Regions from separate parts of the Gordonia sp. G4 genome, predicted to be linked through region 1. Evidence: predicted binding sites of a transcription regulator. Region 1 holds the regulator's gene; the other holds the start of a gene.
The links. The regulator HspR, encoded in region 1, represses chaperone genes until heat shock. The targets are predictions, from matches to a motif close to ANNTGAGTNNNNNNNACTCANNT.
Positions count from the first base shown of each region.

Region 2: the regulator HspR is predicted to act here: its motif matches at 5,333-5,355, upstream of clpB (ATP-dependent chaperone ClpB).

Region 1 is NZ_CM173442.1:841,712-849,626, reverse strand. It holds gene dnaK (molecular chaperone DnaK) at 1-26, shown strand, start outside; gene grpE (nucleotide exchange factor GrpE) at 23-655, shown strand; gene dnaJ (molecular chaperone DnaJ) at 765-1,964, shown strand; gene AC3B5T_RS03565 (heat shock protein transcriptional repressor HspR) at 1,968-2,366, shown strand; gene AC3B5T_RS03560 (SRPBCC family protein) at 2,471-2,938, shown strand; gene AC3B5T_RS03555 (hypothetical protein) at 2,952-4,037, shown strand; gene AC3B5T_RS03550 (hypothetical protein) at 4,135-5,214, shown strand; partial or broken gene AC3B5T_RS03545 (FAD-binding oxidoreductase) at 5,221-6,381, opposite strand; gene AC3B5T_RS03540 (amidohydrolase family protein) at 6,508-7,641, shown strand; gene AC3B5T_RS03535 (serine/threonine-protein kinase) at 7,646-7,915, opposite strand, start outside.
Region 2 is NZ_CM173442.1:674,658-682,572, forward strand. It holds gene AC3B5T_RS02795 (HNH endonuclease signature motif containing protein) at 1-1,192, shown strand, start outside; gene AC3B5T_RS02800 (zinc-binding alcohol dehydrogenase family protein) at 1,217-2,218, opposite strand; gene AC3B5T_RS02805 (winged helix-turn-helix transcriptional regulator) at 2,353-2,643, shown strand; gene clpB (ATP-dependent chaperone ClpB) at 2,711-5,263, opposite strand; gene AC3B5T_RS02815 (glucose-6-phosphate dehydrogenase) at 5,421-6,863, shown strand; gene AC3B5T_RS02820 (glycoside hydrolase family 15 protein) at 6,938-7,915, opposite strand, start outside.

The DNA.
Region 1 (7,915 bases):
ACGCTGACACCAAGGAGAACAAGTGACCGCAGGATCCCATTCGACGAATGGGTCCGGCGAGGAGCCGGTGACGGTGACCGACCGTCGTCGCATCGACCCGGAAACGGGTGAGGTGCGCGACGAGCCGGCCGCCGGACCCGGCCCGGCCGACGCCGGACCGGTCGTCGACGAGTCACAGGTCGGCGAGGAGCAGGCCGACGCCGCACCCGACGAACCGGATGCACGCGTCGCCGAACTGACGGCCGACCTCCAGCGTGAACGCGCCCAGTTCGCCAACTTCCGACGGCGTGCCGCCGAGGAGAAGCAGGGCTCGGTCGCCTACGGCAAGCAGATCCTGATCGACAAGCTGCTGCCGGTCATCGACGACCTCGACCGTGCCCGCGAGCACGGCGATCTCGACAGCGGGCCGCTGCGTTCGGTCGCCGACAAGCTGGCCGGTGTGCTGGCCGCCGAAGGTCTCGTGGCCTTCGGTGCGTCGGGTGACGAGTTCGATCCCGAACTCCACGAAGCCGTGCAACACGACGGCACCGGAGCACATCCGGTGATCGGATCGGTGTACCGATGCGGCTACCGCCTGGGCGAGAAGGTGATCCGCACCGCGATGGTGACGGTCACCGATCCCGCTCCCGCGGGTGACCAGACCGGTGCACAATAGAGCGAACACCGATCCCTGAGGTGCGAGGAGCGCAGACCGCGAACCTCGCACCTCAGGTTCTTCGCAAGACATTCATCCAGACAACAGAACTCAGAGGAGGTGACGTCTGGTGGCACCACAACGTGAGTGGTTAGAACACGACTTCTACAAGGACCTGGGCGTTGCTTCTGACGCTTCGGCTGAAGAGATCAAGAAGGCCTATCGCAAGCTCGCGCGCGAGCTGCATCCGGATGCCAATCCGGGTGACACCGCGGCCGAGGAGCGCTTCAAGCGGGTGTCCGAAGCCCACAGCGTGCTCGGCGACTCCGAGAAGCGCAAGGAATACGACGAGACACGCGCCATGTTCGCCGGCGGACGATTCCGCGGCGGCGGCAACGGCTTCCCGGGCGGATTCCCCGGCGGCGGAACGACCTACACCACCGGCGGTAACGACTTCGACCTCGGCGATCTGTTCGGCGGGGCGCAGACCGGCGGCGGCGGGGGCGGTTTCGGCGACATCTTCGACGGACTGTTCAACCGCGGCGGCGGAACGCAACGTACTTCGACGGCGAGCCGTCCGCGTCGCGGCAAAGACCTCGAGACCGAGACGACGCTCTCGTTCTCCGATGCCGCGCTCGGCACGACCGTCCCCCTGCGGGTGACCAGCCCGTCCCCCTGCACCACCTGCCACGGTTCGGGCGCCAAGCCCGGAACGAGTCCGCGTGTGTGCGCGAACTGCAACGGTTCGGGCTTCGTGAGCCGCAACCAGGGCGCGTTCGGTTTCAGTGAGCCCTGCCAGGACTGCCAGGGCACCGGTTCGCGGATCGACGATCCGTGCACCGACTGCGACGGAAGCGGAGTGAAGGTCCGCGCACGCACCATCAACGTGCGGATTCCCGCCGGCGTCGAGGACGGACAACGCATCCGGCTCGCCGGACAGGGCGAGGCCGGGCGGCGTGGGGCCCCATCGGGTGACCTGTACGTCGTCGTGCACGTGACCCCGCACAAGCAGTTCACCCGCAGCGGCAATGACCTTCGGGTGCAGTTGCCGGTGCGGATCTCCGAACTCGTTCTCGGAGCGACTGTCTCGGTCCCGACGCTCGAGGGCTCGGTAGGGGTGAAGATCCCGCCGAACACCACCGACGGCCGCACCCTGCGGGTGCGTGGTCGCGGTGTGCCCAAACGGTCCGGCGGTGCGGGCGACCTGCTCGTCACCGTGAAGGTCGCGGTGCCGAACAAACTCGACGAGGCAGCGGTCGAGGCGATGCGCGCCTACGATCAGGCCGAGCGGGCAAGCGGTTTCGACCCGCGGGCGGACTGGGGGCGATGAGTGATGGCCGGTCAGAAGAACTTCGACGCCGACGGCGCGACCTTTCTGATCTCGGTCGCCGCCGAACTCGCCGGCATGCACGCGCAGACCCTGCGGACCTATGACCGTCTGGGGCTGGTCACCCCGCAGCGGACGAGTGGTGGCGGTCGCCGCTACTCGTCCCGAGACGTCGAACTCCTGCGGGAGATCCAGCGTCTCTCGCAGGAGGAGGGCGTCAACCTCGCGGGCATCAAGCGCATCATCGACCTGAGCAATCAGGTGGAGGCTCTCCAGCACCGGGTTCGCGAGCTCACCGACGAGGTGCAGGCGTCGCGGACCCGCCGCGGTGGCGAACTCGTCCCGGTGCCGCGCACCAACGCCCTGGTCGTATGGCAGCCGCGACGTAAGCGCACCACCGACTGACTCATCACACCCCTCGCCGGGCCCGACATCCGATCGGGCCCGGCGTCGTGGCGCCCGGGCGCAGTTTTCGACGCGAGCCGGTCGACGTGCGTAACGTTGACCGCATGGCTTCCGAACCCGTCACCACCGTCGACTCCGGTCCCCACAAGGTCTCGCGTCGGGTGGTGGTGAACGCCCCGGCCGCCGATGTGTTCGCGCTCGTGTCGAACCCCCATCGCCATCCCGAACTCGACGGCTCCGGCACGGTGCGCGACACCCCCGTCAGCGGGCCCGAGACATTGACCCGCGGCGCGCGTTTCAGCGTCGGGATGAAGCAGTTCGGCGTGCCGTACAAGATCACCTCGACCGTCACCGACTTCGAACCCGACCGGGTCGTCGAGTGGCAGCATCCGATGGGCCACCGCTGGCGGTGGGAGCTCGAATCGACCTCGCCGACCACCACCGCCGTCACCGAGACGTTCGACTACTCGACACTCCGGGTGCCGAAGGTCATGGAACTCATCGGCTACGACAAGAAGAACGGCAAGGGGATCGAGGGCACGCTCCGGGCGCTGGCGGCCCGGTTCGCCTGAACCCCGGCCGCAGATGGACTCCTCCGCCGACTCGCCGGCTCAGCCCGTCGTCGTCCTCGGCATCGTCGGAGCGCCCGGCCAGGCCATCGGTCTCGCGCGCAAACTCGTCGATGACGGTCTGACCGAACACGTCCAGACGACGTTCCCGGGCGCCCGATGGCAGATCGAACTCGTCGAGGCCGGACTCGTGCAGCCGCCGGCCGGCGACGCCGAGATCGTCGATGCCACGAGAGACCTTCTGCTCGAACGTGAATGGGACCTGGTGGTCCACCTGACCGACCTTCCGCTGCACGTCGGCAAGCGCCCGGTCGTGGCGCATGCCAACGCCGTGCACGGCGTCGCGGTCCTCTCGGTGCCCGCGCTCGGCGCGACCGGCGTGCGACAGCGGACCCGCGCGATCATCACCGGACTCGTCGGGCAACTCCTCGGCGCCGACGCCGACGACCTTCGCGAACACCAGAAGTCGCCGGCGCGATCGGCGTTGCGCCACCGTGTCCGTCAGCTCGGGACCGACGTCGACGACGAGGGCACCGCCTTCACCGCGCGCGTCCTGACGGGCAACCTGCGCCTGCTCACCGGCATGGTGCGGGCCAACCGCCCGTGGCGTCTCGCACTCGGCCTCACCCGCGCGCTCACCGGAGCGATCGCGGCCGGGGTCTTCGCGTTGGTGACCGCCGACATCTGGCTGCTCGCAGACACTTTCGGCGGGATTCGACTCACCGGTGTCGCGCTCGGATCCATCATCGCCATCACCGCGACGCTGATCATCGGTGCCGACCTCTGGGAACGCGGCTGCTCTCGACAGACGCGAGAACAGGTGGCGCTGTTCAACATCGTCACCGTGATCACGGTGGCCCTCGGTGTCGCAGCCCTCTACGCGGCACTGTTCGTGCTGTCCGCGCTCGGCGCGATGTGCCTCGTGGTGCCGGAGGTGTTCAGTTCGACCCTCGGACACCCGGCCGGCTTCACCGACTATCTGGAGGTCGCCTGGCTGACCTGCTCACTCGCGACCGTCGGAGGAGCCCTGGGGGCGGGCCTGGAAACCGACGAGGCGGTCCGCGTCGCCGCCTACACCCAGCATGCCGCCGAGCCGATCTGAGCAGTACACCGGACACGGTCGGGTGCCCCCCTCTACACGCCAGCCGCTAGGCTAGCGGGTCAGGACGCCGCAGCAGGCCGGCGACGGGAGGTGAACCATGTCCGAGGTACCGGGAACCGGTCCGTTGCCAGGGTTCGTGGTTCTGGGCATCTCCGTCGTCGACGACCAGATCAGCTCGGTGGTTCGTGACGCCGACGGACACATCCTGGCGAGCAACCTCGTGGACCTCCCCGACGCGTCGGCCGCCGGTGCCGAGGCCGCCATCGTCGAACTCGTCGACTCCGTCCCGGTGGAGGTCGATCGGATCGGCATCTCGGCGTCGCGTGCGGACGTCCGCGATCATCTGGCCCGGGTCTTCGCGCCGGGCGCGGCCACGGGGCCGTCCTGGAGCGACAAGGTCGTCGTCACCGGATACGCCGCGGCACTGGCCGAGATCGCCTGCACCTACTCGACCCGCGGCGGTGTGGTCGCCGTCGTCGACCTCGATCGCAACGCGGCACCCGCGGCCGGCACGACGCTGGCGACCGTCGACACCGCGTCGGGCGCGGTCCTCGGCACCGCCGACTTCGCGCCGGGTGAGATCGCCTCGGTCACCGACCCCGACGCCGCGTCGCGGCTCGCGACGACGGTCAGCGGGCTGCCGCGTGGTCGAGACGTCACCTCGGTGATCGTGGTCGGCCCGGGTGCGCAGCTCCCCGGGATCGCGCCGGCGTTCGAGTACGCGGCGCAGCGCCCGGTCACGGTCGCGGACAACCCGTCTCTCGCCTCTGCCCTCGGCGCGGCCGACGCCGCGGTGGTCGCGCCGGCCACGGCCGTCGCCACCCGGACGTCGACCGGTCGCCGCTGGTGGTTCGTCGGCGCCGCGATCGGTGCCGCCGTGTTCCTGGGTGCCGTCGGGATCACCCTGCTCCTGACCGCCGAGTCGAGCATCGCCGAACCCGCCGCCCCCGTCACGGTGACCGAGACGCCGGCGGCGGTCACCTCGACCGAACAGGCGACGGTCACCGAGACCGAGACGGCGACCGACGTCCGCACGACGACCGTGACGAGCACTCCCCGCCCGGTCACGCGGACGGAGACGGTGACCGAGTCGGCTGCCGAGACGGAGACCGTGACCGAGACCGAGACCGTCTACTCGGCTCCGGCCGGTGGCGAACCGAGTCTCGAAGTCCCCTGAGCGGCCCTAGAACACGGGGTCGTGCTGGATGCGGCTGGCCCGCACACCGGCGATGATGAGGGTGCGTCGGGTGTTCTCGATCATCTGGGGTGACCCCGCGATCAGGACCTGGCGGTCCTCCCAGTTGCCGGACCGGGCCACCGCGTCGGCGAGTGTGCCGATCTCGTGGTCGACACCGAGTTCGGCGGGCGTCGCCACCGCGTTGATCCACCACGGATCGGTCTGCTCTTCGGACACGGCGGTGACGCGCAGCCACGGATTGGTCGACGCGATGCGGCGCAGCACCGTCAGGTCGTACAGCTCGCCCGGGTAGCGCATCCCGTAGAAGATGTGCGTCTCCGGCGAGTCGGCGCGTGCGGACATCTCGATCAGCAGTGCGCGCAGGGGAGCGAGTCCGGTGCCGCCCGCGACCATCAGGACCTTGCTGTCGCGGTCGACGTGCAGCGTGCCGTGCCCTTGGGCGAGGGTCCACACGTCGCCGACGCTGGTCTCGCTCACGATCGCGGTGCTCACCGTTCCCCGGGGGACCGCGCGGACGTGGAACTCCAGTTCGCCCGCAGGGTTGGGCGGGATGGCGGGGGAGAAGTTGCGCCACTGCTTCGGCCACTGCGGGGTGTGCACCTCGAGGTACTGGCCCGTGTTGAACGTCAGCGGCGAATGGGCGAGGAGCCGGACGACCGCCAGGTCGCGGGTGATCCGGTACTTCTCGACGACTTCGGCGGTCCAGCGCGCGGGATGGGTCGCGCTCTCGGCGGCGCCCCGCATCACCCCGGTCACCAGCATCATGGCCTGCGAGATGGTCTGTTCGGTCTCGGCGTCCCAGTAACCGGCCATGAGGCTGCCGAACTCGCCCATCAGGGCCGCGTACATCACGTGGTAGTGCTCGGGCTCGACCCCGAATTTGCGATGGTCGCGTCCGAGCTGCGCGAGGAACTCCACGAGTTCGGCATGACCGGACTCGGCCGGGATCGCTTCGAGGACATGGTCGATGACGCGATGGAAGGCTATCCGCTGGGCGGCCATCGACACACCGAACAGCTCCCGCAGGTCGGGGTCGATCGCGAACATCCGGGTGTAGACGTTGGTGACGAACCGGTCGGGCTGCCGATTGACTGCCGTCCGCAGCTGATGCAGCGCATGGCGCGAATGTGTCGCCATATCGAAAAGATCACACCTCCGTCGCGGCTCGTTTCCCCACCCGGTTCAAGAGACCCACACTAGTCCTTCGGTGCGTCCGAATTCAGGATCCGGCATCGTATGTCGAGCGGTTGTGAGGTGTGGCAAGGTACCGGTATGACGTCCCTCGAAGGGGTCCTCACGGGCATCGTTGATGCCCATGTGCAGCACTGGAACCCGCGGCGCACCCCATGGGCGGCCACGCGCGCGTCGAGGCTGTACGGGTTCGTCCCCACATTGGGCGACCGGGTTTTCCCCCTCATCGTCTCCCGCGCCGACCGCGAGTACATCCTGACCCCGCGCACCGTCGCCCGGGCCTACGAGCCGCGACAGTACGCCACCGACGCGGCGCTGGTCCCGACCGTGGTGGGAGTGCCCATCGACACGGTCGTCCACGTCGAGTCGCATTGGCGTCGCGAGATCCCCGACGCCACGGGGCCCCCGGTGGACAGCACCGCGGTGGAGGAGACGCGGTACCTGGAGAGCCTGCCTTTCGGCCAGGCCGGCACCCCGCGTCTCGGCGCGATCATCTCGCACGGCGACCCGCGGACCCGGACTTTCGCGGACATGCTCGACGAGCAGTTCGCGGCGTCGTCGCGATTCCGCGGCATCCGCATCGTCGCGTCTCGGCATCCCGATCCACGTGTCCGCGACGGCGGGGACACCGACAACCTGCTGTCCTCGACGTCGTTCCTGGAGGGATTCGCCGAGCTCGCGAGCCGCGGTCTCGTCTTCGAGGCCTCGGTGTACTCACACCAGCTCTACGACGTCATCCTGCTGGCGCGGGAGTATCCGGAGACGACGATCATCCTGGACCACTTCGGCATACCGGCCGGGGTCTTCGGCCCGGTGGGTATGCGGACCGGCGCGACAGCCGCTGCGCGCGCGGACATCTGGCGGCTGTGGCGCGAACGGATGACGACCCTCGCGAACTACCGCAACGTGGTGGTCAAGCTGTCCGGTCTGGCGATGCCCATCCTCGGCTATGGCCACGAGCGGTGGGGCAACATCGGTGGTCAGGCCACTCTCGCCGAGATGATCGGTCCGTTCGTCGAGCACGTCATCACCCATTTCGGGTCCGATCGCATCATGTTCGGGACCAACTACCCGATCGACCGGCCCAACGCCGCGATCGACGTCCTCGTGGGCGCACTCCTCGACTGCGTGTCCCAGTGGGGGTCCGAGGCGTTGCGAAAGGTGTTCCGCGACACAGCGGTTCGCGTGTACGCGATCGACGGTCCGAGGAGCTGACCGCTCATCGGGTCCGTGGCCACCACGCCGAGCGCTTCTCCGGTTCCGGCACGGGCACGTCGCGCATGAGCCGGTTCAGGATCTCCACGAGTTCCGTGCACGAGGAGTACCGGTCCTCGGGAGACTTCGCCAGGGCCTTGGCGAAGATCGAGTTCATCGCCGACGGCAGCCATGGCCGGCGTCGGGTGAGTTTCGGCGGGTCGTCGTTGAGGTGCGCATAGGTGATCGCGAAGGCGGTGTTGCGTGGATACGGCGGTGTACCGGTGATGAGTTC
Region 2 (7,915 bases), 170 kb from region 1:
CGTCCTCGACCGCATCCCGGGCACCATCGACCACGACATCAAGGTCGCCGCTGAACGACAGATGGCCGAAATCGCCGAAGCCCACACGCCTGCCGAGATCACCCGGCTCGGCGCGCGGCTGCTCGCCCATCTCGACCCCGACGGCACCCTGGCCGACGACACCGACCAGAAACGACGCCGCGGCCTGTGGATCGGTCGGCAACGCGCCGACGGCACCGCCAAGATATCGGGCACCCTGACACCCGAACTCGTCGCCCGGCTGACGATGATGTTCGCCGTCTGGGGCAAACCCGGACTCAACAACCCCGACGACCCGCAGTCGCCTCGCGGACCGGCCGGCACCGCCGACCCCGACGCCCTGGCCTCGGCAGCCGACCGCGACGGCCGCACTCTCGCCCAGACCAATCACGACGCCCTCGACGCCGCACTGGCCGCAGGCTTCGCCGACGGAACACTGGGAACCTCGCACCGAGGCCTGCCCGTGCAACTGATCATCAAAGCCGACCTCTCCGACCTGACCCGCGAAGCCGGACTCGCCACCACCGCCACCGGAACCCTGCTGCCCATCCGGGACTTGATCGCGATGGCCGCCGACATGCAACCCTGGCTCGCGATCTTCAAAGACGCCACCACCGTCCCCCTGCACTTCGGACGGGGCAAACGCCTCGCCACCCGCGAACAACGCCTGGTCTCCTTCGCCCGACCCGACGGCGAGGTGTGCTCGGCTCCCGGGTGCGATCAGCCCGCCACCCAGGTCGAGCTTCATCACGCCGAACGAGACTGGGCCAAGGGCGGACTCACCGACATCGATGACCTCGCACCGGCCTGTCCCCGCCACAACCGCATGGTCGGCGACCAACCCGGCCAGTACACCACCCGGATCGTCCGGTCCGGGCCAGACGAAGGCCGCTGCGCCTGGCGACTCAACGTCGAACCCGGCGCACCGCCCAACCCCGAATACATCAACCGCCGACCCGACATACCCAAGCGGTTGCAGGCCCACCTGGCACAGGTGCGGCGAGAGATCCACGGACGCACCACGTCCGGCGACGAGCCACGCCCACATGACGCGCGCCGCTCATGGCTGAAAACCAGCCACGTCATCGACGTCCGACCACCCCGACCCGGACCACGCACGCCCCGGCCCTCCCTCGTCGAAGCACACCTCATGGAGTTACTCGCCACCTCGTGAAGTTCGCCGGCTCATCCGCGGTGGTCAGCGCGTGAGGACCACCTTGCCGATCGCCCCTCCGGATTCGGAGACTCGGTGCGCTGTACGAAGATTCTCGATCGTGAAACCAGCCAGTTCACGGTTGACAGTGCTGCGAATCTTGCCGGCGTCGACGAGTTCGGCGACCCGGCCGAGGATCTCGTGTTGTGAGTCGTCTTCCGGTGCGAACAACGGCTTGGAGAACATCAACTCCCAATGCCAACTCTGGCTCTTCTGCTTCAGCGGGAGGGTATCGAGACCTTCGGGCTCGTCAATGGCGACGACCTGACCGTGTACACCCATGATGTCGGCATAGGACTCGACATTTCCGTCCGAGTGGGGCGAGAAGATGTAGTCCACACCGCGCGGAGCGTATGCCCGCACGTCCTCGCGCAGGCGTCTCGGGTCGACGACGTGGTGGGCACCGAGTCCTCGCGCCCATTCCTGCGACTCAGGCCGTGACGCGGTTGCGATCACGGTGAGATCAGTCAGGGTCCGGGACAACTGAATGACCATCGAGCCGACGCCCCCGGCACCCGCCACCACGACGATCGTTCCCGAGTCCGCGGAATTGACCCGCAGCTTCTCGAACAACGACTCCCAGGCAGTGATCGTGGTCAACGGCAGTGCGGCAGCCGCGCCGAAGTCGAGGGACGACGGTTTGCGCCCGACGATCCGCTCATCGACAAGATGGAACTCGGCATTCGTTCCCGGCCGATCGATCGAACCGGCGTAGTAGACCTCGTCCCCGACGGCAAACCTCGACACCTCGTCGCCGATCCCGACGACAATCCCCGCCGCGTCGAATCCCAGAACACGCGGCGGATCGGAGTCACGCAGGCCTGCACGCACTTTGGTGTCCACCGGGTTGACCGAGACCGCGCGGACCTCGACGAGGAGATCGTGCGGACGGGGGGCCGGCACCGGCATTGTCGTCTCGGCGAACGCGCTCGGGTCCTCGACGGAGTTCGCAGCGACCGCGACCAGGGCTGTCATCTCTCGTGTCATGGCGCTAAGGTATCCCCACGACCCCAGTTACCCGCAAGGGCTCCTAGTATCCAATAGAAAGCATCGAGGCCAGCGCCATGTCACTACCGTCCCATCGCGGAGACGCCTACTCTGCGTCGTGTCCCTGCCGAGGGATGCTCGACCTTCTCGCCGACAAGTGGAGCGCCCTGGTCATCGGCGCCCTCCGCGATCGACCGATGCGGTTCGGAGAGCTCCGCGTGCGGCTGGACGGGATCAGCCCCAAAGTCCTCACGGCGACTCTGCGTCGGTTGGAGACAGCCGGGATGCTCACCCGCACCGTCTATCCGGCGGTCCCGCTGCACGTCGAATACGAACTGACGGAACTCGGGGTGGACGCCGCCGGGCCGCTGGACGCACTGCGCCTGTGGGTAGAGGACAACCTCGACCGCTTCCCACATCCGTAGCCGGCGCAGACAAAGGGACCCATCCCGAAGGATGGGTCCCTTTGTCATTCACTTGTCAGTCACGAACTCAGCCGAGTACCAACGACTCTCCGTCGGCACTGACGTTGACCGGCACGACGTCACCGTCGCGGATGTCGCCGGCGAGCAGCTGCTTGGCGAGCTGGTCACCGATGGCCTGCTGCACCAGGCGGCGCAGCGGGCGAGCACCGTACAGCGGGTCGAATCCGCGTGCGCCCAGCCATTCCTTGGCCTTGGTCGACACCTCGAGGTCGAGGCGGCGCTGCGCGAGCCGCTTCTTGAGCTGGCCGAGCTGGATGTCGACGATCGACACCAGTTCCTCAGGGCTCAGGGCGTCGAAGATCACGACGTCGTCGAGACGGTTGATGAACTCGGGCTTGAACGCCGAGCGCACGGCCATCATGACGTGGTCCTTGTCGCCACCCGCACCGAGGTTCGAGGTGAGGATGAGGATGGTGTTGCGGAAGTCCACCGTCCGGCCCTGTCCGTCGGTCAGGCGGCCTTCGTCCAGCACCTGCAGCAGCACGTCGAAGACGTCCGGATGGGCCTTCTCGATCTCGTCGAACAGGACCACCGTGTACGGACGACGTCGCACCGCCTCGGTCAGCTGACCACCGGCCTCGTATCCGACATAACCGGGCGGAGCGCCGACGAGCCTTGCCACGCTGTGCTTCTCGCCGTACTCGCTCATGTCGATACGGACCATGGCCCGCTCGTCGTCGAACAGGAACTCGGCGAGCGCCTTGGCGAGCTCGGTCTTGCCGACGCCGGTGGGGCCGAGGAACATGAACGAGCCGAGCGGCCGGTTCGGGTCGGCGACTCCTGCGCGTGCACGACGCACCGCGTCGGACACCGCCTGCACCGCGTCCTTCTGGCCGATGACCCGGTGTCCCAGTTCCTCTTCCATACGCAGCAGCTTGGCGGTCTCGCCCTCGAGCATGCGTCCGGCCGGGATTCCGGTCCACGCCGACACGACCTGCGCCACGTCGTCGGGGCCGACCTCCTCCTGCAGCATCACGTCCTGCGAGGGATCGGTTCCGGTCTTCTCGATCGCGGCCTCGAGTTCCTTCTCCAGGCCGGGGATCTTGCCGTACCGCAGTTCGGCTGCGCGCCCGAGATCACCGTCACGCTCGGCCCGATCGGCCTCGCCGCGAAGCCGTTCCAGCTCCTCCTTGAGGTCGCGCACCGCGTCGATCGCGGTCTTCTCCGACTGCCACCGGGCGGAGAGCTCGTTGAGCTTCTCCTTCTGGTCGGCCAGTTCGGCGCGCAGCTTCTCGAGCCGGTCCTTCGACGCCGCGTCGGTCTCCTTCTGCAAGGCGACCTCCTCGACCTCGAGCCGACGGACGATCCGCTCGACCTCGTCGATCTCGACGGGGCGCGAGTCGATCTCCATCCGCAACCGCGACGCGGCCTCGTCGACGAGGTCGATGGCCTTGTCGGGCAGGAACCGCGACGTGATGTAGCGATCGGAAAGCGTTGCGGCGGCGACCAATGCGGAGTCGGTGATGCGCACACCATGGTGCACCTCGTACCGGTCCTTGAGGCCGCGGAGGATGCCGATGGCATCTTCGACCGACGGCTCGCCGACGTACACCTGCTGGAACCGACGCTCGAGTGCGGCATCCTTCTCGATGTACTTGCGGTACTCCTCGAGGGTCGTGGCACCGACCAGCCGCAGCTCACCACGGGCGAGCATCGGCTTGATCATGTTGCCCGCGTCCATCGCGGAATCGCCTGTCGCACCGGCGCCGACGATCGTGTGCAGCTCGTCGATGAATGTGATGACCTGGCCGGCCGATCCCTTGATCTCGTCGAGCACGGCCTTGAGGCGTTCCTCGAACTCACCGCGGTACTTGGCACCGGCGACCATCGAACCCATGTCGAGGGAGATGACGGTCTTGCCGCGCAACGACTCCGGCACGTCGCCGGCGACGATGCGCTGGGCGAGTCCTTCGACGATGGCGGTCTTGCCGACACCGGGTTCACCGATCAGGACCGGGTTGTTCTTGGTCCGACGGCTGAGGACCTGCACGACGCGCCGGATCTCGGTGTCGCGGCCGATGACCGGGTCGAGCTTGCCCTCGCGGGCCGCCGCGGTCAGGTCGGTCGAGTACTTCTCGAGAGCCTGGTAGGTCGATTCGGGGTCCTCAGAGGTGACCCGCGCACTGCCTCGCACGGCGACGAACGCCTCGCGCAGGGCCTGCGGAGTCGCACCGAGGTTGTGCAGCAGTTTGGCGACATCGGAGTCACCGGTCGCCAGACCGACGACGACGTGCTCGGTCGAGACGTACTCGTCGTCGAGCTCGCCGGCCAGTTGCTGGGCAGCGGTGACGGCCGCGATCGATTCGCGGGATAGTTGAGGCGTCGAGCTGGCGCCGGATACCGTCGGCATGCGATCGACCAGAGCCTGGGCCTGCGCACGAACGCTCGACGGGTCCACGCCCACTGCCTTGAGCAGCGGCGACGCGATGCCGTCGGACTGATCGAGCAGTGCCACGAGGATGTGGGCCGGTCGCACGTCGGGGTTGCCAGCACTGGCCGCCGCCTGCACAGCAGAGCTCAATGCTTGCTGCGTCTTGGTGGTGGGGGTGAAGCTGTCCACTCGCGTGCACCTTTCTCTTTAGTCCAACAGGCTCAAGTATGAGCCCTACGAGGTCTGTAACGCCACTAGAGTTGAGTGCATTCCGCTCAGGTCTACTAGATTTGTGATCTAGAACACTATCCGTGCCGCCGCGTCGTCGACCGGCAGTATTGAATGCATGACCGCAGACAGCTCCGCCCGGGAGAACGCGACACAGTCCGACGCCCCTGCCGCCACGGACGCGGCAGTGATCTTCGTTCTCTTCGGGTCGACCGGCGACCTCGCCAAGCGGATGGTCCTGCCCTCGCTGTTCGAACTCCACCGTCGAGGCCTGCTCCCGGACGGGTGGCAGCTCATCGGCAACGGCCGGGGCGACCGCACTGACGACGAGTTCCGGCAGCACGTGAAGAACGCGGTCGAGGAATTCGGTTCGGACGGGTCGGTGTCCTCGGACGAATGGGCCTCGTTCGCCGAGACCATTCGATTTGCCGGCGGCGGGTTCACCGCCGACGACCCCGGCCGCCTGCTGGAGGTGATCGACGCCAGCCGAGACGCCATCGGCGGCACGGCCCAGCTGGTTCACTATCTCGCCCTCCCGCCGACCACCTTCGTCGACTACACGGAAGCGATCGCCGCGCACGGTCTCGCGAAGAACTCGCGCGTCGTCTACGAGAAGCCGTTCGGTACGTCACCCGGCGGATTCCGGACCCTCGACGAGGCGGTCCACGAATCCCTCGACGAAGACCAGATCTACCGGATCGACCATTTCCTGGGGAAGGAGAGCACCCAGAACCTGCACGTGCTGCGTTTCGCCAACGGCCTGTTCGCCGGGGTGTGGAACCGCGAGCACGTGGAGGAGGTCCAGATCGACGTCCCGGAAACCCTCGACATCGCCGACCGCGCCGCGTTCTACGACGCCACCGGGGCATTCCTGGACATGATCGTCACGCACCTGTTCCAGGTGGCGGCCGAAGTCGCGATGGAACCTCCGGTCTCGCTCGGCGCCGAGGACCTGCTCGGCGCCCGGGAGTCGGTCATCGCCGCCTTCCGGCCACTCGACCCCGCCGAGGTGGTCTTCGGTCAATACGAGGGCTACCGCGACACCGAGGGCATCCCCGACGACTCCACCACCGAGACGTTCGCGGCGGTGCGCCTGTGGGTCGACACCGACCGCTGGCACGGTGTCCCGTTCCTGCTCCGTACCGGCAAGATGCTCGACCACAGCGCGCAACGCCTCAGCCTGGTCTTCCGCGCCCCCGCCGACGGTCCGCTGACCGACACTCCGACCGACGGCACCGTGCTGACCTTCGACCTGGCCGGCGACGGTGCCATCGATCTCGCCGTCACGATCAAGGAACCGGGTTCGGGGACCGACCTGTCCGTCGCGCACATGACCGAGAAGCTCGACGAGGTGGCCGACGGATTGTCGCCTTATGCACGACTGATCGTCGATGTGCTGCGCGGTGACCGGTCGCTGTTCACCCGGCCCGACGGCCTCGCACATGTCTGGGAGGTCGCGGCACCGGTACTGACGAATCCGCCTGCACCGCAACCATATGCGGCAGGGTCGACCGGCCCCGCGGCCGCCGACGACCTGTGCGGCGGGTCCGGCTGGATCTGAGGACGAGAGTCAGATCCGGTTGCGGTTTTTCCCGGTTGTCGGGATAAACCGCAACCGGATCCGCGGCACCTGAATCAATCACCAAGCTGCCGATCGAGGTTGATGGCCGCGCTGATCAGCGCGAGGTGGGTGAACGCCTGCGGCATGTTGCCCAGTTGTTCACCGGTCAGACCCACCTGCTCGGCGTACAGGCCGAGGTGGTTGGCGTGGGTGAACATCTTCTCGAGCGCGAGACGCGCGTCGCCCAGACGGCCGGTCCGGGTGAGCGCCTCGACGTACCAGAACGAGCACAGCGAGAAGGTACCCTCGGCTCCGTCGATGCCGTCGTGCCCGCCGTCGGTGTCGTACCGGAACACCAGGGAGTCGCTCACCAGTTCTTCCTCGATCCGCTGGAGAGTGCTGAGGAACCGATCGTCGGTGGGCGACAACAACTTCACGGCGGGGATCAGCAACAGTGCCGCGTCCAGGCGGTCGGAATCGAGGGTCTGGACGAACGCTCCCACCTCGTCGTTCCAACCCCGCTCCATGATCTGTACGAAGATGTCGTCGCGGGCCTTCATCCAACCGGCGACGTCACCGGGCAGTCCGCGCTGACGGCTCATCCGGATCATCCGCTCCAGCGCCACCCACGACATCACGCGCGAGTAGACGTAGTCCTGCGGCTTGCTGCGCACCTCCCAGATGCTTTGGTCCGGGCGATCCCAGTTGTCGACGAGCCAGCCGGCCACCGTGCACAGATGTGTCCACGATCCATAGGAGATGCCCGGTCCGTACTTGTTGTACAGGTACACCGAGTCGATGAGTTCGCCGTAGATGTCGAGCTGGAGTTGATCAGCGGCGGCGTTCCCGATCAGCACCGGCGAGGTCTGCCGGTAACCCTCCCAATGATCGAGCTCGGTCTCGGCCGGTGGTGGATCGCCGTCGAGCGTGTACATCAATCGCAGCGGCCCCAGATCTCCCGACACGTCAGCGCCGTCGTCGAATCGGCAGGTCAGCCAGTCCATGAACGCACTCGCCTCGTCGGTGAACCCCATCCGCAACAACGCGTAGAG